DNA from 2 places in the Pedobacter sp. AC402 genome. Region 2 is predicted to be linked to the other one. Evidence: riboswitches for the same ligand, from Rfam matches in the RefSeq annotation. Region 2 holds a riboswitch; the other holds the start of a gene.
What was found. Region 2 has a riboswitch for fluoride ahead of AC0IWE_RS21880 (voltage-gated chloride channel family protein). Riboswitches for the same ligand answer to the same signal wherever they lie in the genome.
Positions count from the first base shown of each region.

Region 1: it holds a riboswitch for fluoride, as region 2 does, so the genes downstream of both, AC0IWE_RS15865 (phosphatase PAP2 family protein) here and AC0IWE_RS21880 (voltage-gated chloride channel family protein) in region 2, are expected to answer to the same signal.

Region 1 is NZ_CEEDAI010000009.1:1,157,744-1,173,836, reverse strand. It holds gene AC0IWE_RS15920 (molybdate ABC transporter substrate-binding protein) at 1-456, opposite strand, end outside; gene AC0IWE_RS15915 (DsrE family protein) at 476-931, opposite strand; gene AC0IWE_RS15910 (c-type cytochrome) at 951-2,036, opposite strand; gene AC0IWE_RS15905 (LysR substrate-binding domain-containing protein) at 2,136-3,080, shown strand; gene AC0IWE_RS15900 (hypothetical protein) at 3,073-3,357, shown strand; gene AC0IWE_RS15895 (hypothetical protein) at 3,411-3,578, shown strand; gene AC0IWE_RS15890 (YidH family protein) at 3,619-4,008, shown strand; gene AC0IWE_RS15885 (voltage-gated chloride channel family protein) at 4,169-5,461, opposite strand; gene AC0IWE_RS15880 (hypothetical protein) at 5,480-5,839, opposite strand; gene eno (phosphopyruvate hydratase) at 5,826-6,761, opposite strand; gene AC0IWE_RS15870 (EamA family transporter) at 6,820-7,233, opposite strand; gene AC0IWE_RS15865 (phosphatase PAP2 family protein) at 7,238-7,792, opposite strand; fluoride riboswitch at 7,835-7,903, opposite strand; gene AC0IWE_RS15860 (four-helix bundle copper-binding protein) at 8,131-8,469, shown strand; gene AC0IWE_RS15855 (TolC family protein) at 10,014-11,405, shown strand; gene AC0IWE_RS15850 (efflux RND transporter permease subunit) at 11,413-14,634, shown strand; gene AC0IWE_RS15845 (efflux RND transporter periplasmic adaptor subunit) at 14,647-15,726, shown strand; gene AC0IWE_RS15840 (hypothetical protein) at 15,795-16,025, shown strand; gene AC0IWE_RS15835 (hypothetical protein) at 16,022-16,093, shown strand, end outside.
Region 2 is NZ_CEEDAI010000011.1:659,941-676,033, reverse strand. It holds gene AC0IWE_RS21940 (DUF4270 domain-containing protein) at 1-200, shown strand, start outside; partial or broken gene glmS (glutamine--fructose-6-phosphate transaminase (isomerizing)) at 350-2,190, shown strand; gene AC0IWE_RS21930 (single-stranded DNA-binding protein) at 2,250-2,687, opposite strand; gene mutY (A/G-specific adenine glycosylase) at 2,743-3,804, opposite strand; gene AC0IWE_RS21920 (HU family DNA-binding protein) at 3,976-4,278, shown strand; gene AC0IWE_RS21915 (hypothetical protein) at 4,290-4,601, shown strand; gene AC0IWE_RS21910 (tetratricopeptide repeat protein) at 4,755-5,033, shown strand; gene AC0IWE_RS21905 (Rne/Rng family ribonuclease) at 5,446-6,996, shown strand; gene radA (DNA repair protein RadA) at 7,213-8,589, shown strand; gene AC0IWE_RS21895 (DUF4920 domain-containing protein) at 8,917-9,351, shown strand; gene AC0IWE_RS21890 (branched-chain amino acid aminotransferase) at 9,836-10,900, opposite strand; gene AC0IWE_RS21885 (tryptophan 2,3-dioxygenase family protein) at 11,030-11,995, opposite strand; fluoride riboswitch at 12,061-12,123, shown strand; gene AC0IWE_RS21880 (voltage-gated chloride channel family protein) at 12,142-13,419, shown strand; gene AC0IWE_RS21875 (transposase) at 13,536-14,135, opposite strand; gene AC0IWE_RS21870 (HAD-IB family phosphatase) at 14,343-15,644, opposite strand; gene AC0IWE_RS21865 (hypothetical protein) at 15,644-15,838, opposite strand; gene AC0IWE_RS21860 (NAD-dependent epimerase/dehydratase family protein) at 15,881-16,093, opposite strand, start outside.

The DNA.
Region 1 (16,093 bases), on a different contig from region 2:
CATGATTGCCAACCTGTTTCTAGCATATAAAGTCGTTTTGCTAAACCATTCAGGGGTCATGTCTATCCGGTTCTTACCAGCTGTATAAACATCCGGCTTTAAGGTAATTCTCATGTTGCCCACCACAATGCTACCGGTTTTTATTTGTTGGGCTAAAATGCCTGGGGGAAGCGTTTCGGCAAATACCCGCTGATAATGTGGATATGACTTTTTAAAGGCTGCAATTAATTCGTCAATGCACATAAACTGGTTACCGGCAAAGAAAACCACCAGTTGGGGATCATTAATGTCTCCAAAAAGATCAGGCACATTGTCTACTCCAGGTACTGTGAACTGAACTTTACTTTCAGGTGGAGTATTCCAGGGCGGATCAAAGCGATGATCCTGGGCCTTAACATTTCCACAAAGCAATAAAAATGCAACTGTGGCTAAAAAGGTGTGATTTATATATTTCATGATTTTCTAATTATTTGGTTTAAGGATGTACAACTGCCCATCCCTGATATTGACGGATGATGATTTCACCATTGCCGCTGGGTACATAACTGATAAAATCAAATAAGGTATTTTTTTCGATTTTCCTTTCTCTGACGGTATTTTCACATTGTGCAAGAATTACTCCTCTGGATTGCAGTTCTAACAATGTTTTTTCAAAAGATCCGTTCTTCTGGTAAACAGCTACGCCATCTCCAAAGGCAATAAGTTCTGCATTGATTTTCCCTTTTAACCTGGGATCGTCGAGTGCATTTTTTAGGTTTCGAAGTGTTCCTGCAATCTTTTTCTCATCACCGTTATTGATTACATACAGTGCCTTATAATTTTTCAGGGTGGCTTTTGCCCCTGTAAAATTAGCAGGTGTAGCTTGGGCAAAAGTGGCCGAGGTTGCTGCGATCAGCAAAAATAATGTACAGATTAAGGTTATTTTTTTCATGATTTTAGATTTTGATGATTTATTTAGTTGTTAGTTTTACTTGTTTTTCGGAGGTTACAATTGGTGCAAATGGACCATACTTATGTTGATTTTCAGAAAATTTGTCGGCATATGGTCCGTATGGCGCATCAAAAGGTTTTTTTAACAAATCAGGGTAATCTTTTCCCTGATCTTTATGTGGTCTTGGCTGTGAGTTCACAAAAGCAGCGAGATCCCAGGCCTCCTCATCACTTAACTGCGCATCTCCATATCTGGCACCATATGGCATATTGTTCTTTACGAACCCCGCAAAGTTACTGAGTCTATACATCCCTGCGCCATCATTGTAGCTGTGTTTGCCCCATAATGGCGGATAAACATAAGTTAGTTTGTCTTCATCAAGTATTCCCTCACCATTTGCACCATGACAACTTTGACATTTACTGGTATATAAAATCGCTCCATGTTTGACATTCGCTGCCCTATCCAGGAATTTTAATTTTTCGGTTCCCGTTCCAAACACTTTCTCCCCTTTTTTTACACCTGTTCCAAGCCATTTCATATAAGCCAGCATTGCCTGTATCTCTTTACTAGATTCGTCTGGTACTTTGCCTGCAAGACTTCGATTGAAGCACTCTGCAATACGTGCCGATGCAGGTTCAACCTTTCCTGATCTGCCACTCATTTTAGGAAAACTGGAAATAAAACCAGCATAATTATTTCCGAACAGTTTGGTTCCACCCTCGAGGTGACAATTCTGACAATTCATACCATTTGTAATACGGGCTATGGATCCATTTGGCCCAAAATATTTGCTCGTATGTGCTATTAATTCTTTGCCATACCTGATCATCTGGCCGTACTTGGTGTCCGCCGGAATCGTATTTTCATCAGGCGCTTTCCAGGCATCAGCAGGTACAACCTGGCTTTTGACGTTAACAGCAGCTATACCGGTTTCCACATCCTGTTTGGTTTTTGCTGTCACTACATCTGGCTGCACATTAAAAAATAAAGTGCAGATGAAAATGGTTCCACAAGCAACAAATAGAAACGCAATGATAGCCGTTGTCCTGGCTGTATATATAAGTGCTTGTCTGATTTCTTTTTCTGTTGATTCCTTATTCATAACCAATATTTTTCTGTTACAAATGTGCATTTATTCTACTCATCAGAAAAAGCATAAAAAGTTATTGATGATAACGTAAGGTTATGATGTCAGTACCCGTTGAAACAAATTGTTTGTATCTTAGGTTATCTACTAAAACCGTGTATGATAGATTTCCGTTTGCAAGTATTTTATGCTGTCGCTAAAAGGCTGAATTTTACAAAGGCCTCGGCACAGTTATTTATCAGTCAGCCTGCTGTAACCAAACACATTAAAGAATTAGAGCAGGAGTTCAAAATGTCATTATTTGAACGCAGTGGAAACAAAAAAATCAGCCTCACCCCAGCCGGCGAATTATTGTTGCATTACGCAGAACAGATTTTTGGAACTTACCGGGAACTGGAATATGATATGAATCTACTTACTAAACAGCATAAAGGAATATTGAGGATTGGTGCCAGCAGTACTGTGGCACAATATATCATTCCACCTGTATTGGCACAGTTTCACAATAAGTTTAAGGATATACAAATTCAACTGGTTACCGGAAACACAGAAGATGTAGAGCAGCGTTTGATTGCTAAGGAAATAGATTTTGGAATCATTGAAGGCATCTCCCGGAACCCACAGATTAAATACGAACAATATCTAAAAGACGAGCTGGTGCTGGTGTGTTCTGGTCACAATTATGCCATGAAAAAGGAAATGATCAAACCGAATGAGTTGAAGGATTATGATTTATTACTTCGTGAACCTGGTTCTGGTACACTAGATGTTATTGCATATGCTTTAAAAGCACACCAGATAAAGGTGGGGGACTTAAATATAGAAATGCAGTTAGGTAGTACCGAAAGCATTAAATCCTATTTGATTCACAGCAAATGCCTGGCTTTTTTATCTATCCACTCCATATTGAAAGAGCTCAAGAATAATGAATGCCGCATCATAGATATCAAGGATATGGTTATCGAAAGGCCGTTTCATTTCATTCAGCTTCATGGTCAGCAGGACGCTCTGGCGGAACTATTTATGCGCTTCGCTAAAAGCTACAACTATAATGTATAGTGTTACCGAAATTTCGAGGCAATATCAGCCAGCTAAAGTGCTGCTGCTCTTTGTTTCTGAAGCTCCTGGAGGTGACGATAAACATTTTTACCTGGGAAATACTAATCTGTTTCGAACAATTTATCTTGCATTTAGTGAGGTATTTGGCGATTTTAAATCTGTAGAAGATTTTTTGCAGTTCTTTAAAGGCACGGGATGCTTTTTGGAACATCTAACTTGTACACCTATTGATAAATCGTCAGTTAAAATCAGAAAAAACCAGAGGCAGGGGGAATAGAGCAATTAGCTCATAAAATCAGAACATATCAACCCCGATTAATCATGATCCTAATGAAAAGCATTGAACAAGAGGTTAAAGAATCTATTGACCTATCAGGCTTATCGTTTATCGAAGAAATTGCAGTTACCTGCTATCCTGCCGGCACTGAATCAAACAGGCTTACTTGCATCCGGGATACCAGGGTTATCATCTCCAAACTGGCATCGATATTGACATAACATGCAAATATATTGCTGTAATATACCGATACAGAACAAGATGAAAATTCAAGATCAGGAAAACACCAAACAGCATGCAGGAGACCATTTGGCTAATGAAAGAACATTTTTGGCCTGGATCAGAACCAGTATTGGTATCATGGGATTTGGCTTCGTGGTGATGAAATTCTCGCTATTTATCAAGCAGATCAGTGCCGCACTGGGGAGTAAAGTGCCCCTGCACCAAACCGGAGATTCCCGCATTATCGGGATTTTTCTAGTTGCCCTGGGAGCAATTACTATCATTTGTTCTTACTTAAGATATAATTCAACGAAAGAACAATTGAATCAGGGGGTGTATTACCATTCAACACTTTTTGTTAAAGTTTTAACCGCTTTAGTTTTCATAGCTAGTATACTTTTACTGCTCTACCTTATTAAAACAACATAGGCAGTTAAATCATCTGTACTTGATGCTTTAGAAAAGAGAGGAAGGAAAGCGGTCGATATAGCGTTGTTTTTTGATATAAATTGCTGATTGCATTGGTCAAGGATCTTATAAAAATTTCACCTCTTTATGATAATCCACAGGAACAGGATAAGTCAATATTTTATGTTCCCGTAAATATTTTGGGTACCGCAATACGCTGTGAAGAATATATACCTGAATGGCCACTGAAAAAATAGGCTGTAAAACAGGCTACCGCAAAAAACATGGTGTATTCACTACCAAAAAGTTCTATACCCATAATCGTACAGGCAAGGGGTGTATTCGTTGCACCAGCAAAAACAGCAATAAATCCAAGGGCAGCAAACAAACTAACTGGAGCATTTAATAAGGTCGAAAGTGCATTGCCTAATGTTGCGCCAATATAAAACAAAGGCGTTACCTCACCACCTTTAAATCCAGTTCCTAATGTTAAAGTTGTGTAAATGGTCTTCCATAACCAGCTCCAAGTATCTGCTCCACCAGGCTGAAAAGCAGAGGGAATTGTAACGGCTCCTTGGTATTCGCTATCCACGCCCAAACTTAAGTAATCCGGTTTCCCGATGGCGTAAGTCAAGCCTATAATAATCAGACCACCGATAACAGGAATAAGCCACTGGATCTTACATACTTTAGAAAAAAAGGCCTTGATCTCATGCACCATTACAGCAAACAGGTAGCTGGCCAGACCAAACAATGTGGATGCTAGAATAACCTTACTAAGCAGGAGTAGGTTTACCGGCAGGTATTCAGATAGAAAGTAGGCACTTTTCTCTATGAGATCGATGTGATAAGCGGTATGATGGATGCCCCAGGCAGAGACAGTAAGATCACCAAGCACGCTGGCAATTAATGCGGGAAGTAAAGCCTTGTACTCTATTCTTCCAATGGCCAGAACTTCCATTGCAAATATGGCACCGGTGAGCGGTGTTCCGAACACCGCCCCAAACCCGGCTGCAATTCCCGCGGTAAGGAGCATCTTGGTGTCTACCTCATTTAGCTTAAACCAGCGGCTAAACATTCCTGCGATGCTTCCTCCGATTTGTACCGCGGTTCCCTCTCTTCCAGCCGATCCGCCAAACAAATGGGTAATCACTGTAGTTATTAAGATTACTGGCGCCATCTGCCTGGGCACTCCACCACCCGGCCTATGGATTTCATCCATGATCAGGTTATTTCCTTTTTCTGAGGACCTACCAACTGACTGATAAATCAGGTGGATCACAATACCTGCTAAAGGTAGCAGAAAAATGAGACAGGTATGCTGAAAGCGAAAGTGAATGGCCCAGCCTAGCAGCCAAAGGAACAAGGCAACCATACTTCCTATTGCAATGGCAACAGGAAGTATAAGCAGCGTCCATCGAACCGCATATTTAAAAACCGAAAGGTGTTCAAATAAAAATTTATTATGTTTCATTGTAGGTTAGTGGCTGATTTATAATTTTTTATAAAAAGTATTGATTCCTGCAAATGATGCCCTATCACCAAGTTCTTCTTCTATCCGAAGCAACTGGTTAAATTTAGATACCCTTTCAGAGCGGCAGCCACTTCCTGTTTTGATGTGCCCCGCACCGGTAGCGACAACCAGATCCGCAATTGTCGTGTCTTCAGTTTCACCACTGCGGTGAGAAATAAAGCAATTGTAACCGTTTTTTTGGGCTAGTTCTACGGCCTTTAGCGTTTCGGAAACTGTACCGATCTGGTTCAATTTAATCAGTACGCTGTTTGCAATGCCCTGGTCGATTCCCTGCTGGATAATACTCGGGTTGGTGCAGAATATATCATCTCCAACCAATTCCCACTTTGTCTCCCAAAAGGCTGGTCAGCTTTTTCCATCCCTCCCAATCGTTTTCGCCCAACCCGTCTTCCAACAGGATAATTGGGTACTCTTTTAACCATCCTTCCCAAAAGCCAATCATTTCATCTGTTGTGATCCGTTCTTTAGAACTTTTATAAAATTCATATTTTCCATTATTCCACATTTCGCTGGTCGCTGGGTCAAGACAAAGGGAAATATCCTTGCCTGGAGCAAAACCGGCAATATGTATCGCTTCCATGATGATTTGGACGGCTTCCTCATTAGAACTCAGATTTGGCGCAAACCCACCTTCGTCACCAACTCCGGTATAATAGCCTTTCGCTTTTAGCAGACTTCTCAGGGAATGAAAAACAGCTTCGCCCATACGGATACTTTCCTTAAACGAGGGGGCGTTATGAGGGGCAATCATAAATTCCTGAAAATCGATGTTGTTATCAGAATGCCTTCCCCCATTAATGACATTCATGCACGGTACGGGCATTACGTAACCTTCCCTTTCCACTAGCTGCCTATACAAGGGAATCCCTTTTGCAACGGCCGAAGCCCGGGCGAAGGCGATTGAGGCCGCAAGCATCGCATTTGCGCCGAGCCTTGATTTATTCTCGGTTCCATCCAGACCAATTATATGATCATCGAAGGCCTGCTGACCCTCAAAGGATAAGCCGGTGACTGATTTGCCGACTTCGACGTTAATCCCTTTTACTGCTTTTTCCACGCCTTTACCATTATAGCGCTCTGGATCACCATCTCTAAGCTCTACGGCTTCTTTTTCACCCGTACTTGCCCCGGATGGAGAAATACCCCTTGCTGTTGTTCCGTTAAGAGTGACTTCTACTTCTACTGTCGGATTGCCCCTGGAATCCAAAATTTCACGGGCATGAATTTTAGTTAATTTCATAGTTTTTTGTTTTATATTGATTTTTAGTATTTCGGTTGCTTACAAATAATTGAGTTTCTCAAAAGATCAAAACCAGTGTTCCCCCAATGATCAGCAGGGCACCAAAGAATACTTTCAGGGTAAGAGCTTCTTTCAGGAACACCATTGCAAGTATAATAGTTAGGGCAACACTCAACTTATCAACAGGGGCGACCTGGGACACTTTCCCGATCTGCAAAGCCTTGTAGTAGAATATCCAGGACAAGCCGGTGGCAAGGCCAGATAAAAAAAGAAATAGCAGGTTATGCTTTGACAGTTCCGTAATTCCTTTAAGTTCGCCTCTGGCCATTACGATCCCCCAGGCTACAATCAGTATTACCACCGTTCGTATGGCAGTAGCCAAATCAGAATTGACATTGGTTACGCCGACTTTTGCAAAGATGGCCGTAAGGGAAGCAAAGAAAGCTGATAATAGCGCGTAGATCCACCACATAGTTTTATGTTAATTTTCCGTTATTGAATAATTCCAAAGTAAATGAGTACAAGAACCGTTGCTCCGGCAATGATCCGGTAAATGCCGAACCAGCGGAAAGAATGCTTTTGAAGATAGGTGATGAAAGAGCGGATGGCCATCCATACATCCCACCCGCACCTGCTTTACTTAAATGAATGATCGTAGTTAGATTCGGTTCATGGGAAGGGCGTAGACGCTTAACGGTGTTTTTAATCAGTCCTGAAGCAATCTGATCTGCACTAGCAACTAGTAGCGCAATGGTAATAAGAACCTGCCAAATTTTTTTGCAGAAATTCTGGAAGAGGCAATAAATAATGAAGGCATAAAAAGGAAGCCAAAAACGCTTATCACTGGCCCAGTACATGATCGTATCCCAGAATGCATTATGGTGCTGATTTATCCACAAGAACCATTCAGTTTCAACCGGCAGGACCATTGCTAACACTGATCTCACTTTGGCAGACAGACAAAGTAAGACAAGCGCAATTAAGATAGCTGCCAGCAATAAGAGTTGAGAATTTATTTTTAATTTTTTCACCTACAATACTTTGACCGGCAGATTTTATTACCTGCTGGAATTTCTATTGTAGGCGCCATCAGCTTTTGAAAAAAGCGGTTGAATCGGAAGGACACCATTTCCGTATTGCAAATATAATACTAATAAAATGATGTGCAAAATCTTAAAGTAGGTGTTGAGAATTTAATTTATCACTATTCCTCCTTATTTGAATACGAGAACCAGTTTCTTATTCTTCTACCGTTTAAACAAGCATCATATCACGGGATTAAAGCTTTTCTTAAACAAAATGAAACCGCCTGGAAATAACCATGTTATCTATATAGGAATTTTTTTTATAACCCTAAAAAATTAAAGTTATGGGATACCATGAATGGAAAAACTGTATTGATGCATGCTTAAAGTGTGCTTCAATTTGCAATCATTGTGCAAGTTCATGCACTCAGGAAGAAGACGTGAAAATGATGGCGCGGTGTATTGAGCTTGATATGCAATGTGCAGCCATCTGCTACTCTGCCGCTCAATTGATGAGTATGGGTAGCTCTTTTGCTCAAGACATTTGCCGTATTTGCGCAGATATTTGCCAGCAATGCGGAGATGAGTGTAGTAATCATCATACCCAGCATTGTCAGGAATGTGCAGATGCTTGTAAGGCTTGTGCGGAAGAATGCAGAAGAATGACAGGAGTAGCTGCTTAAGATGCCAATCACCGTGAGCATTAATTGATTAAGGGCAGCATTCTAGTTGCCCTTTCATTTTTATAAATAGGCAAATTTATTCCATTCATTTTATTTTCATTATTCCCTCATTATTTGATATTTACCAAGGTTTGAGGTTGTTCTTGGTATGTCCTTTCTCTAGCCTTAAAAAAATGGGTTTTTTAGGATATGATTCTCATAAACTCATTCCATTATTCAAATAAGAATTTCAGTTTTTGATGATGAGTACTTGATAATTCGAATTCTATGAAAATGAAGGCTAGATGCGAGTTGAGGAATGCATTAAATAATGCATGAACTTTCAATTCCCGCTTCATCAAATTATTTCAAAAAACAAAAAATACAAATTTCATTTCAATGGCGGTGTTAAATCAATCACGTTGTTAAACCGAGGGTATGTACCTTCTAAATTAAATGCAAGCTACATGGCATTTGCGCATAATTGTAAAAAAATTTAGACCAAACGGATTTCCCCCCGTTTATCCTATAATTGAATAATATTCAAGCTGATCGATGTTCGCAATTGAAACTAATCCACATGCTTATTTGGCTAATTAGATAGCAGTTTATGGAGTTCAACACTGATGTCTAGACAATTGGTGTTTTATAAATAGTTGCGGTATATCTTAATTTTAGGGAAAATTCTAAAAAGTTCGAACCGAAAAATTCAATTTAATCTATTGTAAGTGACTTATTTTCAAGTTCTTAATGTTTAAAAAATAAGAGGCATACTTTTTAGATGCCTCATATTGCCACTTAGTAGGGTCAACCCGCGGAAGTTCGACCCTTTTTGAGCATTGTGAAGCTGTGGTTAATTTTGATAAAGTTTTGAACAACAAGATGGAGGGACAGTATAGGAAAAAGAAATTATTCGATGACAATCGAAAGTAGGGTGAGAAATATCGTAACCTAATATTTGTTGATATTTTGTAACGGTTTTGTTGCGGTTTATCCTCTCATCTTTTTAGATTAATGCAGATTTTAGCGCCTATATATTTAGGTTGTTAAATTTGAAGGGTTTGAAAGTTAAGCAGGTACCAAATTGCTCTATAATTGGAGTCGTCTTGCTGTACCTGATTATCTCTTTGGGCAATATCTTTTTTTTATCCAACCTCTCCCTTTTAGAGTCCGCCCGGGGAATAAAATCAGCTGCGCAGTACAAAGGTAGCTTTTCTCCGCTTGGAAAGGATTCAAAAATTACCAGACAATTTAAGTGTATCCTTGATGAACGCAAGAAAACCGTGCTTCCTGTTTTGGAAGCTTTTCTTATCGGCGTCATCTTATTTTTGGGGCTTTCGCTTTTAGCCTCTAACCTAAACAGGTATTTTCTTGAGATCAGATACAGGATTGCCGGATCAGTCCCAATTTATATTTCCAACCAGGTCTTTCGGATCTGAGATTTATCTCAATTTTCTTTTATTGACAGGTCCTTCAAATGATGAAGTGACGACGGCCGGTTAATCACCGTGTTTCCTGTCCAAGACGTCCGTCAAATCTTTTTCCTTAAATTTTAATTTAAAGACATGATCCGTATTAAACAGATTTTCTGTTTGTTCCCACTTTTATATATGGGGCTGGAAAGCCATGCCCAAACCTCCCCAAAGCCCATCGGGATCGTTGATCTGATCGATCACGTGACCGCTTTTTCACCTTCACTGGCCGCTGATTCAGCAACAGTTGATATACGTGCCGCCCAGTTAAGAGAGACCGCGGCGAATGCCCTTCCAAATCTGAAGCTTAATTATCAGGCAGATCTGGGCTCAAACAATAATGTTGCAGGGCCATACATGGCCTTTGGTATTGTTCCTTCCAATTCCAGAGGTGTTAGGACTGAAAGCACTACCAAGGCTACACTTACTAATCTTGGTATTGTCTCCCTTGATTGGGAGGTCTATAATTTTGGTGCCTATAAAGCTCAGAATGCAGTCGCCAAATCAGAACTTGTCGTTGAACGATCCAAGTTTGCCCAGCGCCGATACCAGACAAGGGCCATCGCTATTGATGATTACCTGAGTCTACTAAAGCTTCAGGACATGCTATCCATTCAAGCAAGCAATATCAGTCGCAATGAGCAGATCAACCGTTCGATTTTATCCCTTGCCAGAAGCGGTGTGCGTCCGGGTGTGGATACCAGTATCGCAGGGGCCGAACTCTCCAAATCAAGATTGAACTATATTGAAATGGACAATACCTACAGACAGGTTCAGCTCGACATTGCAGCAATCAGCGGGCTAAATCCGGAAAGTATTGTCGCTGACAGTACGATCCTGGATCGGCTAAAATCGCTTGAGGTAAACCTATCGGTAAAGTTGACCGACAGTTCAAGCCATCCGCTGCTTGATTTCTACAAAAGCAATTATCTAAGCAGCGTTGAGAAGGAAAACCTGGTCAAAAAAGCCTATAATCCAAAGGTAAGCCTGCAAGCTGCTGCCTGGTCAAGGGGATCAAGCATTGATGCCAATGATAATTTCAACAGTCTCTCGAATGGCTTGGAATGGCAACGGGAAAATTACCTCGTGGGCGTAGGGATCAGTTATAACTTATTTGATCTGCGCAGGCGTCAGTTGAAGCTTAGGACCCAAAAGGCCAGTAGCAATTTTTACTTAAAGGAACTACAGCAGGAGCGGCTAATGTTATCAAATGCCGCCCTTCAGGCAGGCCTTGAGATCAGTACCGCGCATAAAAGACTCGATGAAATACCAAACCAGCTAAAGGCAGCGGCCGCAGGGTATCGCCAGAAGCTCTCGCTTTATAAGAACGGGCTGACCGACATCATTGAGCTCAATGCAGCCCTGACCATCCTTTACCGTGCAGAAACCGATTTTGTCAACGCAAAATATCTGTACATCCGGGCGCTTTTTCAAAAGGCTATCGCCACCAACCAAGTAGATTCACTGTTAAACACATTAAAATAATAAAGATATGTCAATGGTTACCTCGGCCCTGAAAAAGCCGATTACAACAGTGGTGATCACCGCGAGTTTACTGCTCTTTGCAGTTCTCAGTGCGCTGAAGATCCCAATAGATATTTTCCCCCAGCTTAATTCGCCGACAATATATGTTATTGAATCCTACGGAGGTATGTCTCCACAACAGATGGAGGGCTTCTTCTCCACTCGTCTACAGGATCAGTTTCTTTATGTTAATGGCGTTAAGAATATTACCGGCAAAAACATTCAGGGTTTGACGATGCTAAAGCTGAGTTTTTATGAAAGCACCAATATGGCAGAGGCTTCTGCCCAGGTTGCCTTGCAGGTTAACCGGGCCATGAAGTTCTTCCCTCCAGGCGCTTTGCCTCCGCAGGTGGTCCGCTTTGATGCCTCTTCACTGCCAGTAGGCCAGCTTGTACTCTCGGCCAAATCCCGCAGTCTGAAAGAAATCTATGATATGGCGGCAACGCGTATCAGGCCCATGTTTTCCTCTGTCGCAGGGCTTTCAGCGCCACCGCCATTCGGTGCCAATTCCCGCTCGATTACCATTAGTGTAGATCCGAGCAAATTAAGGAGTTATAATCTGACTCCGGACGAGGTGGTAGGGGCTTTATCCAAGTTCAATGTCATGTCTCCTTCGGGAAATCTAAGGTTGGACAATACCATGATGGTGACCTCTATGAACTCCCTGGTTAAAACGGTCGATGAATTCAACAACATTCCAATAGCTACAAAAAACGGCGTTTCAATATTGGTAAGGGATGTGGCAAGGGTTGCCGATGCAGCGGATGTTACCGTGGATTATGCATTGATCAACGGGAAACGGTCTGTGTATATTCCTGTGGTCAAAACAGCAGACGCCTCGACTTGGTCAGTGGTAAAGTCCTTAAAGGCCAAAATCCCCGAAATGCAGAGCCTCTTGCCGGACGATGTCCACATCTCTTATGAATTTGACCAGTCTGTTGCCGTTATCAACTCGGTAAAAAGCCTGATCACTGAAGGTGGTCTTGGTGCACTATTAACGGGCCTAATGGTGTTGCTATTCCTGCGTGATCTGCGAAGCAGTCTTATCGTGGTGATCACCATTCCGGTATCGATTTTAATTGGGGTGCTTTTACTAGGCATGTTCGGTCAGACCATAAATATCATGACCTTGAGCGGTCTGGCACTTGCAATAGGGATCCTGGTCGATCAGGCAACGGTGACGATCGAAAATATCCATCAGCACCTGGAAATGGGCAAGCCCAAACGCGAAGCCATTTACGATGCCTGTGAAGAAATCGCATTCCCGCTGCTGCTCATCCTGCTGTGTATTCTGGCAGTATTTGCACCATCTTTTATGATGAACGGTATACCAAAGGCGATGTTTTTGCCACTATCCCTTTCGATTGGCTTCACCATGGTTGTCTCTTTCATCGTGGCCCAGACCTTAGTTCCCATTCTATCCAACTGGATGATAAACGAAGAACGTTACCAGCACTATGACCATGGTAAGATCCATGCTCATGCAGGAGAGGCCCTGGACGAGAGGCAAGGAGAGCAGGTAGAAAAGCATCTGCAAAATGAAAAGGATGAACCGGAAAAAAATGATTTCTTTGAAAGGGTGAAGGTGCGGTTTATGGCAATCATCCAGCGGTGGATGCCGATGAAAAAAGGTATTGTCGGGATTTATTTAGTTCTGGTGATTTCTCTTGCAGGACTGGGATTTGTTTTTATTGGAAAGGATATGATGCCAAAGCTCAATAACGGACAGTTCCAGATCCGCATCAAAGCGCCGGACGGTACCAGATTAGAGCGCACCGAGGAGAAATTTAAGCAGGTACTTTCCATTATCAATCAGACAGTAGATAACCATATCGCAGTTAGTTCGGGATACGTTGGGCTTATTCCGAGTAGTTACGGAACAAGTAACTTATATATCTTCAATACCGGTACCCATGAGGCTGTGCTTCAGGTGAACCTTGATGAAGATTATAAGGTAAATATGGATGAGCTGAAAGATGCGCTGAGAAAGAACATCGCTTATAAACTTCCTGACCTACGTATCACCTTTGAGCCGATTGACATGACCGAAAAGATTATGAGCCAAGGCGCTGCAACTCCTATTGAGATCAGAGTAGCAGGAAAAGATATGGACCAGATCGAGTCTTACGCTAATAAGGTGCTCTCTAAACTTAAAAAAATAGATTACCTCCGTGATATCCAGATTGCTCAACCCCTGCACATTCCCGTGGTTTCTATTACCCTTGATAGATTAAAGGCGGCGCAGTTTGGGCTGAACGTGGTTGATATCGCAAGGTCAGTTACTGCAAGTACCTCATCCAGCCGATTTACTGAGAAGAACCAATGGCTCGATGAAAAAACCGCCTATACCTACCAGGTACAGGTACAGGTTCCAGAGTATGTCATGAATACAATGGATGAGCTCAAAGAAATTCCTTTGGTTAAAGGGCAGAGCAGTCCGGTACTGGGCGACATCGCTACTTTCAATACCAGTTACCTTCCAGGAGAATATGACCGCTCCGGGCCAAGACGCTTTCTGACCGTGAGCGCAAACATTTATAAAAAGGATCTTGGAACGGCAACTGCTGATGTAGAAAAGGCACTAAAGTCCGTAGGCACGCCTCCTAAGGGACTAACTGCTGAAGTGAAAGGTATGTCGAGCCTGTTGACTGAAACACTATCTTCTCTTCAGGGCGGACTTGCTTTTGCGATATTGGTGATCTTCCTGCTGCTTGCGGCCAATTACCAGTCTTTCAAGCTTTCGCTGACGGTTCTTTCGACCGTTCCTGCTGTAATCCTTGGGTCGCTTACCGCATTATTGCTTACAGGCTCGACCCTCAATCTACAGAGCTACATGGGGATGATCATGTCCACCGGGGTGTCAGTGGCCAATGCGATACTTATCGTGACCAACGCCGAAAAACTCAGGCTGGATTACAAGGATTCTACCCGGGCGGCAGTGGTGAGTGCCGGGATTCGTTTAAGGCCGATCCTGATGACCAGTTTTGCGATGATAGCCGGGATGATCCCGATGGCCTCTGGGTTGGGCGAATCCGGTGAACAGACCGCGCCGCTCGGCAGGGCTGTTATTGGCGGGCTATTCTTTTCAACCCTTGCCGCGCTCTTCATCCTTCCGCAGGTTTTCGCCTGGGTACAGAAAAAAAGCAGCTTAAAAGAACCAAACCTAATGCCTAGAAAAACAAGAATTTAAAAGATAAACAACATGAAAACCAGATTCATTCCCATCATAATAATTATAAGTACTCTGGCCGCGTGTGGCGGAAAACAGAAGCCCGTGAACATCAGTCCCGAAAAAAACGGCAAGGAAGCCAAATATGAAACCACAAAGGTCGAAGAAGAGGCCCTTTCCAGTTTTACCCGCATTCCCGGGGTGCTCAAGCCTTTCAACCAGGTAAACATTTTTCCCAAGGCCAATGGTTTTGTGAAAGCAATACTGGTCGATTTGGGTTCTAAGGTGACCAAAGGCCAGCTGCTGATGACCCTGGAAGCACCGGAACTCGAATCACAATTGCAATCGGCAAATTCCCGTTACCTGCAGGCACGGGAGACCGCATCGGCGAGCAGTGAGAAATACAGACGTCTGAAAGAAGCAGCAAAAGAGGAAGGTTCGGTATCTCCGCTAGAACTTGATAATGCGCTTTCCAGGATGAAAGGAGATAAGGCCATAGCGGAGGCTGAGCGGTCAAATGTATCCTCCGTACGTACCATGCAGGACTACTTGAAAGTATATGCGCCTTTTGACGGGGTGATCGTTGACAGGAATGTATCACCGGGAGCACTGGTGTCGGCGGGCAAATCTTCGGACCTACCCATGCTGGTATTGCAGGACCTGACCCACATGAGGCTTGAAGTTTCTATACCTGAGGATTATGTAGACAAAGTGGACCTAAGCCAGATGGTCAAGTTCCGCTTCAATGCGCTGCCGGGGGAACAGCGCCAGGCCAAGATCAGCCGGTCTGCAAATTCACTGGGCAACATGCGCCAGGAAATCGTCGAGGTTGACGTGGCCAATAAAGATAACAGGTTGAAGGCCGGCATGTATGCCGAGGTTGAAATCCCGCTTAAATCCGGTGCGACTTCGCTTCTTGTGCCTAATTCTGCTATCGTGCGTTCTACAGAACGGAAGTACGTAGTGGAAATTGCAAATGGTAAAGCCAAGCTCGTTGACATTAAGGAAGGGATGAAGGGAACAGAGATGACCGAGATTTTTGGTTCCATCAAAGCCGGGACAGAGATTATTTCGCCCGCGAACGATGAGATCAAAAGCGGTCAGACGCTATAAAACATTGCCGGGCGGATATTAGCCGCCCGGCAAATCTTTTTATTAGTCAGATAAGAAAAAAGGAAAATATGAAAGATTTAGAATTTAACCATGAGTTTGAAATCGGGGGAAAACACATTTGCATAGATGTCCCAAAGAAAAGATGCAACCAGGTCTACATCGAGGGAGAGCTGGTTGGGACGGTTTGGGAATGTAAAAAACAAGGGGTAATATCCTTTGTATCAAGAGATTTTAAGCTTGCCCCTTACCTGGAAAGCATTGCGGCCGAGTTAAACATTTTTTACAGGACCTCCCTATGAGTGCCTATGCCGGATGGACATTTCAACCTTTTCTGATCTGTTTCCTGCTATTAATGACTGTAAAGGTA
Region 2 (16,093 bases):
ATATATTTATTGTAACCAGTTATGTTCAAGGCTTAATTGACAAAACTACAGAAGATAATGGTACTTTTCTTGCGCCAACATCTTTTAACAATTTTCAGGTTGTACCAACTGCAACCTCTGCAGAAAGATCGATAATAGGAGCAACAAACTTAACAACAAACAAGTTGAAGCTAAATATTTATTATACAAAGATTAATTAATATATATCAACTCATTTTAATCTCCTGTTTCAAAAGAACAGGAGATTTTTTTTGTCCTGTGGTTTCTCCATAAATTTAAATTCACTCAAAATTCACCTAAGTCAAACGTTTGTTTAGTATGTTTACAGAATTAAAATTTATTCAAACTTATGTGTGGAATAGTAGGCTATATTGGTTATAGAGAAGCTTGGCCAATTGTACTTAAAGGACTTAAAAGACTAGAATACCGCGGTTATGACAGTGCTGGAATTGCACTGATGAATAACGATGGACAACATATTTACAAAAAAGCGGGAAAAGTTGCCGTTCTGGAAGAATTTGCCGAAGACCAGGATAAATCCGGCACAGTAGGCATGGGCCATACGCGTTGGGCTACACATGGTGTACCTTCTGACCGTAATTCCCATCCGCACACTTCAAATAACGATAAGCTTTCTATTATCCATAACGGGATTATTGAAAACTATGCTACCTTAAAAGAAGAGTTAACCCGCCGTGGGCACGAATTTAAAAGTGATACGGATACAGAGGTTTTGATCCACCTGATTGAAGAAATCCAAAAAATAGAAAATATTGACCTGTTGGAAGCTGTTCGTTTGGCACTAATGGAAGTAATTGGTGCTTACGCGATTGTGATTATGGATAAAGATCATCCTGATCGGTTAATTGCAGCCCGAAAAGGGAGTCCGATGGTGATTGGCGTTGGCAAGGGCGAATATTTTATTGCTTCTGATGCTACACCGATTATCGAATACACCAAAAATGTAATTTACCTTAATGATAATGAGATTGCGCTGGTAACCAAAGATGATCTTTTGGTTAAACGATTGGATAATGCGGTGCAAACACCATTGATCCAGGAATTGCAGTTACAGCTTGAAATGTTAGAAAAAGGGGGCTTTGAGCACTTTATGCTTAAAGAGATTTATGAACAACCACGCTCTATTAAAGATTGTATGCGCGGCCGGATTTATCCTGCAGAAGGAAAAGTTCAGCTTGGTGGAATTAAAGAATTTGCAGAAAAATTAAAAAATATAGATCGGATAATTATTGTGGCCTGTGGAACATCGTGGCATGCAGGTTTGGTTGGCGAGTACCTTATCGAAGAGTATGCACGCATCCCTGTTGAGGTAGAATATGCTTCTGAGTTTAGGTATAGAAACCCGATTATTACAGAGAAAGATGTGGTAATTGCGATTTCACAATCAGGAGAAACTGCCGATACGATGGCGGCTATCGAAATGGCAAAAGAACGTGGGGCAACCATTTTTGGAATCTGCAACGTTGCAGGAGCTTCTCTATACCAAGATTGACGCATGCCGGGGTTTACACGCATGCTGGTCCTGAAATCGGGGTAGCATCAACCAAAGCTTTTACGGCACAGGTAACGGTTTTAACTTTGATGGCTTTTTACATGGCCCAGCAAAAAGGAACCATCACCACTTCAAAACTGATTGAACTTTTAACGGAATTGGATAATATTCCTGAAAAAATCCAGTTTGCGCTATCCTCAAACGATTTAATTAAAGAAGTTGCAGAAAAAATAAAAGATTCTACCAATTGTTTATTTTTAGGGAGAGGTAGTGGATTCCCTGTGGCATTAGAAGGCGCTTTAAAGCTCAAGGAGATTTCTTATATCCATGCCGAAGGTTATCCCGCCGCAGAGATGAAACACGGCCCAATCGCTTTAATTGATGAAGAGATGCCTGTGGTTTTTATTGCCACACAAAATTCCTCATATGAAAAAGTAATCAGCAATATCCAGGAGGTAAAAGCCAGGAAAGGAAAAGTTATTGCCATTGTAACCCAGGGTGATACTGAAGTTAAAAAAATGGCCGATTACTGCATTGAAATACCTGATGCAAATGAAGCGTTTTTGCCGCTTTTGGCTACTATACCACTTCAGTTACTCTCCTACCATATTGCAGTAATGAGGGGGTGTAATGTAGATCAGCCAAGAAACCTAGCCAAATCGGTAACAGTTGAATAATTTAGGCATAAAAAAAGCTACCTCTCATCAGGTAGCTTTTTTTATTGATTGTATCTTTTTTAGAAAGGAAGATCTCCGCTTTCATCAGCTGAGCCGATCGTAAATTCATCTTCAATCTTCGATTCTGTATTTTGGTGTACAGGTGTTGTCGGACTTTGCTCAAAGTCACTTTTTCTGCCCAACATGGTAAAATTTTCGGCAACAATCTCTGTCACATATTTTTTTACTTTTTCTTTGTCTTCAAAAGATCTCGTTCTCAATTTTCCTTCGATATAAACCAGTTTACCTTTTTGGAGGTATTTTGAAGCAACTTCAGCCAAACCCCTCCATAACACAATATTGTGCCATTCTGTTTGTTCTACTCTTTTGCCGTCTTTGTTGTATGTTTCCGATGTAGCTAGCGGGAAACTGGCTACAGTTACGCCACCGTCTAAATGTCGCACTTCAGGGTCTTTGCCTAAGTGGCCTACTAAAATAACTTTGTTAATCCCAGACATAAATATTTTTGGTTAGTTGTTTCGTTTTGTTAATGTGCACCGCTAAGATGGTTAGTTACTCCATTTTGTGCTTATAAAAGTATTCCTGTATAAAATCGTGGATTACTTTTGGTTGCGGTAACTCATCTAACTTATTTAAAGAAACCCAATTAAGTTCCTTTTGTTTATTAAAGTTAAATATATAATTTTTTAATGCAAAAAATTGGACATGGATTATTTGGTGAGTCAAGAGGTGTTTTTTTGCACTTATAAATTCAAAATTTACATCATTGCCAAAGGCTTCTTTAACCTGATCAATAAATATTCCGGTATTAAATCCGAATTCCGCTGTGGTTTCAAGGCTTGGAAAATCGTATAAATGATGCCATATATCTCCAGCCTGCCTTTCTTTAACGAGCACCTTTTCATGATCATAACAAATGAAATAATTAATATAACGGTGCTTTTGCGCGGCTTTTTTGATTTTAACAGGAAGCGCATTTACCTCATGATGAGTGTAAGCATAACAGGTTTGGTTTAATGGACAAATGCCGCAATTGGGAGATTTTGGTTTGCACTGTATTGCTCCAAATTCCATTATAGCTTGATTATACAGTGCCGGATCTTCTTTAAAAAGCAACTCGTTTGCTAAGGAAAAGAACTGTTTTTTACCTGCCGGAGAATTGATTGCCGTATCAATGCCGTAGTACCTCGAAAGCACGCGGAAAACATTTCCATCTACCACAGCACGTGCCTCACCGGCAGAAAAAGAAGATATTGCCGCAGCCGTATATTCGCCGATTCCTTTCAACTTTATCAGCTCATCATGCAGATTTGGGAAGATTCCATGGTGATCTTTAACTACAATTTGCGCGGTGGCATGCATATTTCTGCCCCTGGAATAGTAGCCTAAACCTTGCCAAAGCTTCAAAACTTTTGCTTCGGTTGCATTGGCAAAATCAGTAACGGTAGGAAAATTTGATAAAAATTTATTAAAGTATGGAAGCCCCTGCTCTACCCTGGTTTGTTGCAGGATAACCTCTGATAACCAGATGGTATAAGCATCAGTGGTATGCCTCCAGGGCAAATCTCTCTTGTTTATCAGATACCAATTGATGAGTTCATTTTGAAATGTCATTACTGCAAATTACGGTGTATTTATCCGATTAAAAAAAAAAGTTGCAATTGACTGATAAGTCTGGAGATAAAAAAATCATCTTTTATTTCCCTATCTCATTAAAAAGCAATACTTTTGCAACCCCAAAACAGTAGTAATATTAAAACACAATAATATAATAAATAATAAAATATGACTAAGGCAGATATTATTTCAGAAATATCAACAAAAACCGGAATTGAGAAGGTTGATGTACAGGAAACGGTTGAGGCATTTTTCAAGGTTATCAAAACCAGCATGATTGGCGGTGAAAATGTATATGTTAGAGGCTTCGGAAGCTTTGTTGTTAAAAAGAGAGCGCAAAAAACTGCGAGAAATATCTCAAAAAATACTGCAATAATTATCCCAGAGCATTTTGTTCCTAGCTTCAAACCAGCAAAAGTATTTGTTGATAAAGTGAAAAGCAATTCAAAAAAAATTAAAGTAGAAGCCTAAGTCTTAACGTTATGAATAGCAACATCAGATCAAAACAAACCATTATTATTGGAGCGATTGTATTGCTTGTTGCATTTTTATTTACAAGAGACATAAAGGGTTTGGTGAAACCGACCGAAGAAAATGGAAAAATGCCTGAAAGCGGCCAAATGGCTAACGCAGGTTCTTCAGCAGCTTTATCGGCCTTAAACCTCGAAACTTCATCTACAGCTGCAAAAAATGTAATCAATAAAAACCTGGCTACAGACATTACAGCTTTAGAAAACACTTACAAAAACGCAAACGGTGCAGAGAAGGTTGAGCTTGCAAAACAATTGGCCTAGAAATGGGACGATGTAGAGCAAATCACCCCATCAGCACTTTATTTAGAAATTGTAGCACAGGCCGAACCATCATCAAAATCATGGCTGGCATCTGGTAATCAATTTGTTAAAGCTTTTGAAAGTACACAGGATAGTATAGCTCAACCTGCTTTATTGCAGAAAGCAAATACATCTTATAAAAACGCATTAGAGAAAGATTCTACAAACATTGAAGCTAAAACAGGCTTAGGTGTAACGATAGTAAATGGCTTAGGCGCACCAATGCAAGGTATTGCAATGTTGCTGGAAGTTGCGGCTAAAGAACCTAAAAATGTAAAAGCGAATATGAATTTAGGATTGTTCTCAATAAAATCAGGTCAGTTCGACAAAGCAATTCCACGTTTTAACACTGTAATTGCCGCCGCTCCGATCCTGAAGCCTATTTTTATTTAGGAACAGCTTTAGAAAATTTAGGCAGAAATAAAGAAGCAGTAAATGCTTATCTATCAAGCAAAAAATTAGCGGCTAACCCAACCTTATCTTCTTTCATTGATAAGAAGGTGGCTGAACTAAAGAATAAAAATTAATTAACAGATTAATAAAAACATTTAAAACTTAAAACTATGCCAAGCGGTAAAAAAAGAAAAAGACATAAAATGGCTACCCACAAACGTAAAAAACGTTTAAGAAAAAACAGACATAAGAAAAAATAGTTTCTTATTTTGATAAAGCTTATTAAACCTCATAGTAAACACTATGAGGTTTAAATAATTTATATGATTTTCGATTATATGGATTTAGGCTATATCAATGTTTTTATTTACTATCCATTTGTTAATAGGCGAAAGCCTTAAATCTGTAGCTGTTGGTAAAAGAATTAATTATCAATTCGACTCCTGCCGGAGTTACCATAGCGTTGATTGAAGACAAACAACTTGTTGAGCTTCACAAAGAACAAATCAATAATAACTACGCCGTAGGCGATATTTATTTAGGCCGCATTAAAAAAATTATGCCCGGCCTGAATGCTGCTTTCGTGGATGTTGGTTATGAAAAAGATGCATTTCTGCATTATTTTGATTTGGGCCCTCAGGTGCAATCTTTAATTAAGCTAACTAAGATCAAGCGTAATGGCTCGGTTACAGGCACATTATTAGATAATTTAAAGCTAGAAGCCGACATTAACAAGGCAGGCAAAATTTCTGATGTGCTGAGTAAAAACATGCTCCTCCCTGTGCAAATTGCAAAAGAGCCAATTTCTACAAAAGGACCGCGTTTAAGTTCCGACATTTCGATTGCCGGCAGGTATGTGGTACTGGTGCCCTTCTCCAATACCATATCTGTATCAAAAAAAATAAAAAGCAATACCGAACGTAATCGTTTAAAAAAGATTATTGAAAGTATTAAACCTCAAAATTTTGGGGTAATTATCAGAACCGTTTCTGAAGGCAGAGGAGTTGCCGAAATGCAAAAAGATCTTTTGGATTTAATTGCTAAATGGGAAAACTTCATTAAAAAAATACCTGCTACCGAACCTTCAAAAAGAGTTTGGGGAGAAATGGACAGATCATCAACGTTAATCCGTGATATTCTGAACCCTGATTTTACAAACGTTTACGTAAGTACACCAGAGTTGTACGATGATATCCGTTCTTATGTGCACGATATTTCTCCGGAAATGGAAAAGATCGTTAAACTGTACAAACAGAAAGAACCCATCTTCGACCACTTCGGGATAGAAAAGCAGATTAAAAATGCTTTCGGAAAAACAGTAAACTTACCAGGTGGTGCTTACTTAGTTGTAGAGCACACCGAAGCACTTCACGTAATAGATGTGAATAGTGGAAACCGCACTGCCAGTAAAGAAAACCAAGAGGAAAATGCTTTACAGGTAAATAAAGAGGCGGCTAAAGAAATTGCCCGTCAATTGCGCTTGCGTGATATGGGCGGTATTGTGGTAATCGATTTTATCGATATGCACAAACCAACAAACCGTAAAATGCTATTCGATTATTTGCGTGAGCTGATGTTATTGGATAGAGCCAAACATACTATTTTGCCTCCGAGCAAATTTGGTTTGGTACAAATTACCAGGCAGCGTGTGCGCCCGGAAATGAATATTGTAACGGTAGAAAAATGCCCGGCCTGCGGTGGTACAGGAGAAATTAAAGCGAGTATCGTTTTAATGGATGATATTGAAAACAACCTTAATTATATTTTAAGAGAGCAAAATGAAAAAGGCGTAACACTTTCCGTGCACCCATACATTGAAGCTTACATAACAAAAGGAATTTTCAACCTTCAACGCCGTTGGTTCTTTAAATATGGCCAATGGATTAAAGTAAAGGCACAATCATCGTATTATTTAAACGAGTTTCACTTCATCTCCGCAAAAGACGAAGAGATTAAACTATAACTCAAAACACTTTCAATTAAAAGCCTGGATTTTTTTTAAATTCAGGCTTTTTTGTTTTAAAAGATAAAAGCAATAAGTTTTAATTTCCACCCGCACGGAATTACGATCGCTTTTATGATATCGTGCCGACGCAATTTGGCAAACGTTTAATTGTTCAAAAAAATAAAAGCAATTCAATTCAGATAGGTTAAATTCGTAATCTAAAATTTTAATCAATTGGCAAAAACAAAAAGTGCATTTTTCTGTCAGAGTTGTGGTTATGAATCAGCAAAGTGGTTGGGTAAATGTCCATCATGTAACCAATGGAATACTTTTGTAGAAGAAATAGTAGAAAAAAGCTCAGCATCTGTTCCAACCTGGAAAAGTGATTCATCAAGTCGTAAATTGAGCAAACCGAGCAAAGTTGATGAAATACAATCTTCTACTGAACGGAGAATATTAACGGGAGATAAAGAACTCGACCGTGTTTTAGGCGGTGGCCTGGTAGAAGGCTCGTTGGTATTGATCGGTGGCGAACCCGGGATTGGAAAATCAACCTTGATGTTGCAACTGGCTTTAAATTTAAAAGGTAAAAAACTGCTTTATATTTCTGGAGAGGAAAGTGAACAGCAAATTAAAATGCGTGCTGAGCGGATTCAGGAAAACCCAACTTCCAACTGTTATATCTTAACCGAAACCTCTACCCAGAATATTTTTAAACAGATTGAAATTTTAATGCCTGAGATTTTGGTTGTAGATTCTATCCAAACGCTTCATTCTGCCCATATCGATTCTACCCCGGGGAGTGTATCCCAGGTTAGGGAATGTACAGCCGAACTGTTGCGCTTTGCAAAAGAAACAGGTGTGCCCGTTTTCCTCATAGGTCATATTACGAAAGATGGTGCCATTGCAGGCCCCAAAATACTGGAACACATGGTTGATACTGTTTTGCAATTTGAAGGCGACAGGCACCATGTTTACCGCATATTACGATCAATTAAAAACCGTTTCGGTGCAGCGGCAGAATTAGGGATTTACGAGATGCAGGGCAGTGGCTTGAGAGAAGTTTCCAATCCTTCAGAAATTTTACTATCGCAACGTGATGAAGAACTAAGCGGCATTGCGATTGCAGCTACTTTAGAGGGCGCCAGACCAATGCTAATCGAAACCCAGGCTTTGGTAAGTTCAGCGGCCTACGGCACGCCACAGCGATCGGCAACAGGCTTTGATACCAAGAGAATGAATATGCTTTTGGCTGTGCTGGAAAAGCGATGCGGTTTTAGATTAAGCACACAAGACGTTTTCTTGAATATTGCGGGCGGAATAAAGGTAGAAGATCCTGCAATTGATTTAGCTGTACTAATTGCCATTATTTCTTCACATCAGGATATAGCTGTTTCTTCAAAAAACTGTTTTGCAGCAGAAGTTGGGCTATCAGGAGAAATAAGGGCGGTAAATAGAATTGAACAGCGTATTGCAGAGGCTGATAAGTTGGGTTTCGAAACCATTTACATTTCTAAATACAACTTGAAGGGGATCGCATTAGAAAAGTATAACCTAGAAATCAAAGCGGTAAGTAAAATAGAAGAAGTTTTTAGTCTTGTTTTTGGCTAATAGTTGGGGAAACAATTCAACAACATTCCCCATATAGAAGAAAAAATTCCACGGTTCCACAATTTTGGCAAAAACGATATAAAAAGGCAAAACAAAATAAACTGCTTATTATTAGCGGTTTACATCTAAAATAAAAAATATAGATGGATTTGGATTAAGCTTTGCCTAGTAACGTATGTTCTATGAGGCCATAGAACTTTACGAAAATGGGATGATTTTTCCCCGTTGGTGGACACCAACGGGGAATTTTTTTGCCTTTAATTTATTTAAAGAAAAATTAAATAACTTTGATTCAAGATAATAACCGGAACCATATAATAAATAAACATGAAAAAGATCATTTTGAGTTTAAGCCTTTGCCTATCTGTAGCATTTGCATTTGCCCAAACCGCTTACAACGGACAAAAATTCGGAGAGGAAGTTAAACCCGGAAATGTAAAACCCGCAGCAAAAATGGAAGCTGCAATGGGAGACAAAAAAACGGCAGACATGAAAATTGAAGGCAAAGTGGTAGATGTATGTAAGAAAAAAGGTTGCTGGATGACCCTTGAAATGCCAAATGGTGAACCGATGCGGGTAACATTTAAAGATTATGCCTTTTTTATGCCAATGGATATTGTAGGCAAAAAAGTTGTTTTAGACGGCTTAGCTAAAAAACAAACAATTTCTGTGGAAACTTTACGTCATTATGCGGAAGATGCAAAAAAAACTCCTGAAGAAGTAGCAAAAATTACAGATCCTAAAAAGGAGCTTGCTTTTTGAAGCTAAAGGCGTGGTAATTTTAGATAAATAGGTTTAAAATCTGAAATCCTAATATAGAGGCTGAAAAAGCTTAATTGTCTCCGTTTGTAACGAGGATCTTGAGGTAAGCATTTGCAATGCGAAAATAGTTTCTTTAACAGCGATAAAATCGCTTTTCTCGTACATCCTTCGTTACAAACAAGGACGATGTAGTATGATTATCTATGAATTTTCTGTGCTTCCATTGCAGAAACTATCTCTAGTTCATTACCGAATTACCAAACACTTACAATTGATAAGTACGAAGCAATCCTGAAACACACGCTAGTGTAGCGATCGTTATAAGATTGCTTCGTCGGTTGAAAAAGCCTTCTGGCTATGAAGATACCCATAGGATATTCATTTCCTTGAAATAATGTCATTCATATTGATTTTATACAATAAATTCTCCCTCACGATGACATATATATTAAGATACAACCTCCTACTATTGGATAAGATTTTATTACAAAACCCAATTCCAGCCAAACTCATCAGGAGCTAAGCCGTAACGGATATCGTTTAATTTTTTAGCAATTCCATTGGAAATGTGCCTTGTAGATGGATCAGTTAATTTATAAATCTGACCATTATAACCCATTTCGCCAACATGCGTAACTGTAGCAGCAGTTCCTGCAGCAAATGCTTCTGTTAAGCTTCCGTTTTCAATTCCCTCGATCACCTCTTTAACAGAAACCCTACGCTCCTCAACCTCAACACCGGCCTCTTTAGCCAGCTTAATAATTGTATCGCGCGTTACGCCATCTAAAACTGTACTGCGTACTGATGGGGTAACCAGTTTACCATTAATTACAAAAAGCAAATTTGCGGTTCCGGCTTCTTCGATAAATTCGTGTGTAACAGAATCCGTCCAGATTAACTGATCAAAACCTTCTTTTTTAGCCTGCTCAAAAGGGTATAGTGAACGGGCATAATTTCCGGCAGTTTTAGCAAAGCCAACTCCACCTTCATCTGCACGGGTAAATTCAGTTTCGATTTTAACTTTTAAAGCACTGCTATAATATGGACCGGTTGGTGTGGTTAATAAGGCAAATTTATAAGAATCAGATGCTTTTACCCCTAAATATGGGTCCATGGCAAACATTACCGGACGGATATACAAAGCGTAATCTTCCTGGTTAGGCACCCATTTCTCATCCACATTGATTAACGCTGCCAAACCTTGCATAAAAATTTCTTCAGGGATACCTGGCATCGACATCCTTGCCGCTGATTTGTTAAAGCGTTCGAAATTTTTATCAGCACGGAAAACACTAATCTTTCCGTCGGGTTGACGGTATGCTTTTAATCCTTCGAAAATTGCTTGTCCGTAATGAAGTGCTGAAATTGCAGGGCTCATAGGAATGGGGCCATAAGGAAGAATCTGTAAATTTTTCCATTCGCCATCTTCAAAGTCGGCTGTAAACATGTGATCGGTAAAAACCTTACCGAATGGTAACTGCGAAAAATCAGTAACAGCCAAACGGGTTTCGGTTGCATTCGTGATTTTTATATCTAATGTCTCGGTCATTGTATTTGAATTTTGAATGAGTGAATGATCGAATGATTGAGTATTTTACCTGCTCATTCTTATATTCAATCATTAATTATTTCGCGCAAATTAAGAAAAAACGTGCTTTTTTAATAGCTTTTTATAATATTAATCTTTGTTTTTGAGTGTTTTAAGTACACTAAGCACCCATCCTTTGCCCCACTCTTCCATTTGTTCATCCGTCCATAAGAAAGGATAGAAGATTCTTTTTTGAAAACGCGGAGGCAGGTATTTTTGCCAGTTGGTTCCTCCTGTTGCGGCAACATCAACAGGATCTTTCTCTAAATAACGTACCGCCGATTTATAATGTGATAAAGGCCATTCTACGTTTACATATAAATCTAATTTGCGCAGCTCTTCTGCAAGTGCTGTAACATCTGCTCCATTTGCCTGTAATTGATGATATAGCGCCGAAAAATTAGTTAGTGTACGATCTTTTGCCAGCTGCAGAAACTGAGCAGCATACTTTTTAATAAACTGTTTAAGGGTTAAGGTTTGTTTGCCCGAAGCCAGCTCAGTTGCCCCAAATTTCCAATAAATATTTTCAAACTGCTCTTCTATTGTTGCAGTGCTTAAAGCTACACGTTTAGATTTATCAACCAGGCGGATAAAATCAGTAGCACAGATTTCAATCATCCTATACTGCCCCGATTGGAACCCACTTGCCGGTAATAGCGACATGCGGAATTTTAAAAACTGTTCTTTCTCCATACCATCAACCATTACTTCAAAAGATGTGGTTAGGGCATTGAAATAAGCGTTAATGCGTTTTACGCGGGCAGTAAAAAACTCAACCGTTAAATTTTCATGCTCAGCAATCTGCCTGCACTCGTGCAAAGCTAGTTTAAAATAGAGCTCGGTAATCTGATGGTACATGATAAAGATTTCTTCATCAGGAATTGGTGTTTTAGGGCTTTGCAAACTGAGTAACGTATCCAGATGGATATAATCCCAGTAGGTTAGGAAATCGGCATATAAAAGGCCATCGAGGTAGGAGGCCATATCCTGCCCCATTGCGGTATACTTTTCTTGTAATTGGTTTAATTTGTCTTTTATTTCTGGTGTGAAATCCATTGTTTGAAGTTAGCTGGTACAAAGGTGATAAAGATTTTGCAACAAATAACTAAATTTTATACATTTGAAACCAAGGCGATGGGGTACCGCCAAAACCGCCCAAACAGGCTGATGACTCCTACGATTTTATTTAAAATTGAATTCAAATGCCTGTTAAAAAATTAACAGAAGGATTTCTTCTGTCTGTTCATCGCTTTATTAAATTCGACTTCGGATTACTCTTGATTAGTACACTTAAGTGGTTGCTGATTTCTGCGCTACTAGGGGGGCTTATCGGGTCTGCTTCAGCCTTGTTTCTGGCTACTTTAAACTGGGTAACCAACTACCGCGAACAACACCTCTGGATCATTGCCTTTTTACCTTTAGCTGGTATTAGTATTGGTTTGGCTTATCATTATTGGGGCACAGCAGTGGTAAAGGGAAACAATCTCTTAATTGAAGAGTTACAATCGCCTAAAAAGATCATACCAATTGTGATGGCTCCGTTAATTTTTGCCGGCACAATTATTACCCATTTATTTGGAGGATCAGCCGGAAGAGAAGGTACTGCTGTTCAAATTGGTGGTGCATTTGCCGATCAGTTTACCAAACTATTAAAACTTAATGCCAGAGACAGGAAAGTTATTCTGATTTGCGGCATTAGTGCTGGCTTTGCCTCCGTTTTTGGAACCCCATTAGCTGGTGCCGTATTTGGGTTGGAGGTTTTTGTGGTTGGAAGTTTAACTTATAGTGCAATTCTACCTTCGTTTATTACCGCAATAATTGCCGATTATGCATGCAAGGCCTGGGGCGTTGGCCATACCCATTATAGTATCTCTGTAATACCTGAACTAAACTCGGTTAACCTGCTGCTATCATTAGGGGCCGGTATATTGTTTGGACTTACAGCAAGATCTTTTTCTGCCTTAAACCATGGTTTATCCAAGATTTTCAGTAAAATTAAGTATCCGCCGCTTCGTCCTTTTATAGGTGGAATAATTTTGATTGGCATTATTTACCTGATTGGAAATACGCGTTACATTGGTTTAGGGATACCTGTTATTTCAGCCTCATTTACACAACAAGAAGCTTACTATACCTTTGCCATTAAATTATTTTTAACAGCTTTAACATTAAGTGCCGGGTTTAAGGGAGGGGAAGTAACCCCACTTTTTTTTATTGGAGCAACATTGGGTAGCTTTTTGAGTTTTTTTATTCCATTGCCATTGGGATTGCTCGCGGGAATGGGTTTTGTAGCTGTTTTTGCAGGCGCAGCAAATACTCCGTTAGCCTGTATTTTTATGGGTGTAGAGTTATTCGGAACCTCCTCGGGAATTTACATCGCCCTTGCCTGTGTTACTGCATACCTGTTCTCGGGCCATACCGGGATTTATCAATCACAAACGATTGGGGCCCCGAAACATTTGTTGCTGAAGAGGCGTTGAGGGAACGGGGTGGATAATGTAAATAAAAAGCCTAGGCCATGGAACCGTAGTCCTAATATTTCTTAAACTAAGGGAACTGGCTTTGACAACCTTCTAAAGAATTGCAAAGAAGGTTGTCAAAGCTCATCAAACCTCATACTATTATTAAGGTCTGTATGAAATTCTATATATTCTTTTTTTCCGCCAAACCAATCCAGTACTTCTTGCTTCTTTAATTTACTATCTGTATTCAATAAAATCCTGTTGTACGAACTCCACTTCCATTCTCTAAAATTTACTATAAGGTTGTGTTTCTGGGGATTTGTATGAATATAATAAATGAGCCTAATTAAATAGAATTCATCATTTATCTGGGCGCGCTTGAAGGGCGTTTGAAACAACGTACCTATTCTTCCATGCTGAATATTGAATGCCAATGCGTAAGATTGAAAAAATATTCTGAATTGTTTGCTTACAATTTCATGGATTGAAAAATTGCTAATTGAATCTAAGACCTTTAAATTTTCTTTAACCTGGATCAGCAGATGAAAGTGATTTCCTAATAAACAATATGCATATACATTTAAAACATTAGAAAGGTACTTGTCGAGCTTTTTCAGGAAAAACTTGTAGTTAGCATCTGATTTAAAAAGCGGTTGCCTATCTATAGATCGGTTATAAACGTGATAAAATTTCCCTTCTTCAAATTGAGTATAGTAATGTTCGGTTTTTGCCATAAGCGTGTTGCATAAACCAAGATACCTAAAAAACATCATTCTTCATTTTAATAGCTTTGACAAATTCTTCCTATATTATTAGTAAAGTTGTTAAATACTATCGCAATGGTATATTATTAATAGTACACTATGCTTAAAACGCTTTGACAACTTCCTTTCTATTTTATTAGTAAAGTTGTCAAAGACTACCCGAAAATACAATCCTGATTAATATAGTACCCTAAACTTTATGGTTTGTTCGATTTTTTTAAGCGATTTAAACAATTGTTTATCGTATTGGGCATTTATATCGGTAATGGCATAGCCTATTTCGGTGTTGGTCATTAAAAACTGGCTTACAATATTGATATCGTGTTTGGCAAAAACAGTATTAATTTTAGCCATTATACCTGGCACATTTTTATGGATATGGATTAAACGGTGCGATTTCTCAATTTTTGGCAATTGTAAATTTGGAAAATTACTGCTTAAATAAGTTGCTCCGGTGTTCATAAAATCGGCAACGCGTTTGGGAATAAAATCTATGTTGCGCGGGTTATTTTTTGGATCGTCGAAAACTACGATTCCCTGTTTGGTACAAAGGTCAAGATCTATTTTATTCTTTGCACTTCCCAAATACCCAATTGTTTTAAGTTTGGCTGCATTTTTCAACTGCTCTTTATCTATTTTTTCGCCATCAGCCAACAATATTATGCCAACATCTTTTACATATTTCTCTTCGAAAGTGGTTTTATGGCGAATAGATAATCCATCATTTTTAAGGATTGAGATGGTTAAAGGATCAACTTCACCAATTACCAGACAAAGAATTCGGTTTTTTGGATAAGAGATTGCCCGTGGAAGATCATTTACATACAAAAACTCATCAAAACTTGGCGTAACATGATCTGCTTTAGATACAATGCTTTCGCGCGCAATGTTCTCGGTAAAAGCAAAAAATTTATTGATAATTCCGCTTTCACGCAACTGGAAATCTGAGTAACCATCTCCGATGCCAAAAAGTTCGCCTTCTAATTTTAAATGTTTAAGCAACTTTACTTTACCACCTTCTTCGCTTAGCGGGTTGGCGTGGTCGTAATCTATAATTTTACCATCACCGGTGGTAACAAAGGTATTGGCATAAATATTTTCTTTTTTAATGTGATATTGGCTTACTACTGGCGTAATAAACTCCTTAAATCCGCCGGAAACAATCAAAACCTCGTCGGCATGTTTTTTAAAAAACTCTGCATTACGCGAAAAAGACGTTGATACTTTCTTTTTTAAATGTTTAATCAGCTGTTTTAAATGCTCCTCATTTGCTTCGAGCAGTTTAACCCGTTGGGCTAAACTTTCGGAGAAGGAAAGTTTCCCTTCCATAGCAAAATTGGTATAATCTTCAATTTTTTGAAAAATCGCTTCTTTATCTGGGTGGTTCTTCAGCGAAATGCGGGCAAGTTCATCAAGTGCTTCTACCTGGGTAAAGGTACTGTCAAAATCGATGATGTAATAGGCTTTTTGTTTGGGCATTATCTTAAATGTTGGGTAATTTCTTTTATGCTTTCGGCAACCGGCTTAAAGTTAATGCCAGTTTCCGTTTTTACTTTATTATTATTGTAATAACTCAAAGTTAAACTGCTTTTTGCTGCATCTTTGGTAATAGAAGGCTGTGTACCGGTAAACAAGGAAGCAAATTTAAGTGCCCGCCAGGCTATTCCGAGCATCCATGGTTTCGCTTCTTTTACAGGTGCTTTAACTCCAAAACCCTAGCAATTTCGCCAAACAGCTCTTTTATAATGATAATCATCAGCAGATATGATAAAACGTTCACCAGAAACTTCGGCATCCATTAAAAGGATCATGGCTTTTGCCACATCTTCAACATCTACAAAGCCTGATGCGCCATCTGTATAAAACGGGAAGCCTCCTTTTACCAATTTAAAAATAGCTCCACTCCCTTCAAAACCTGCATTTTTACC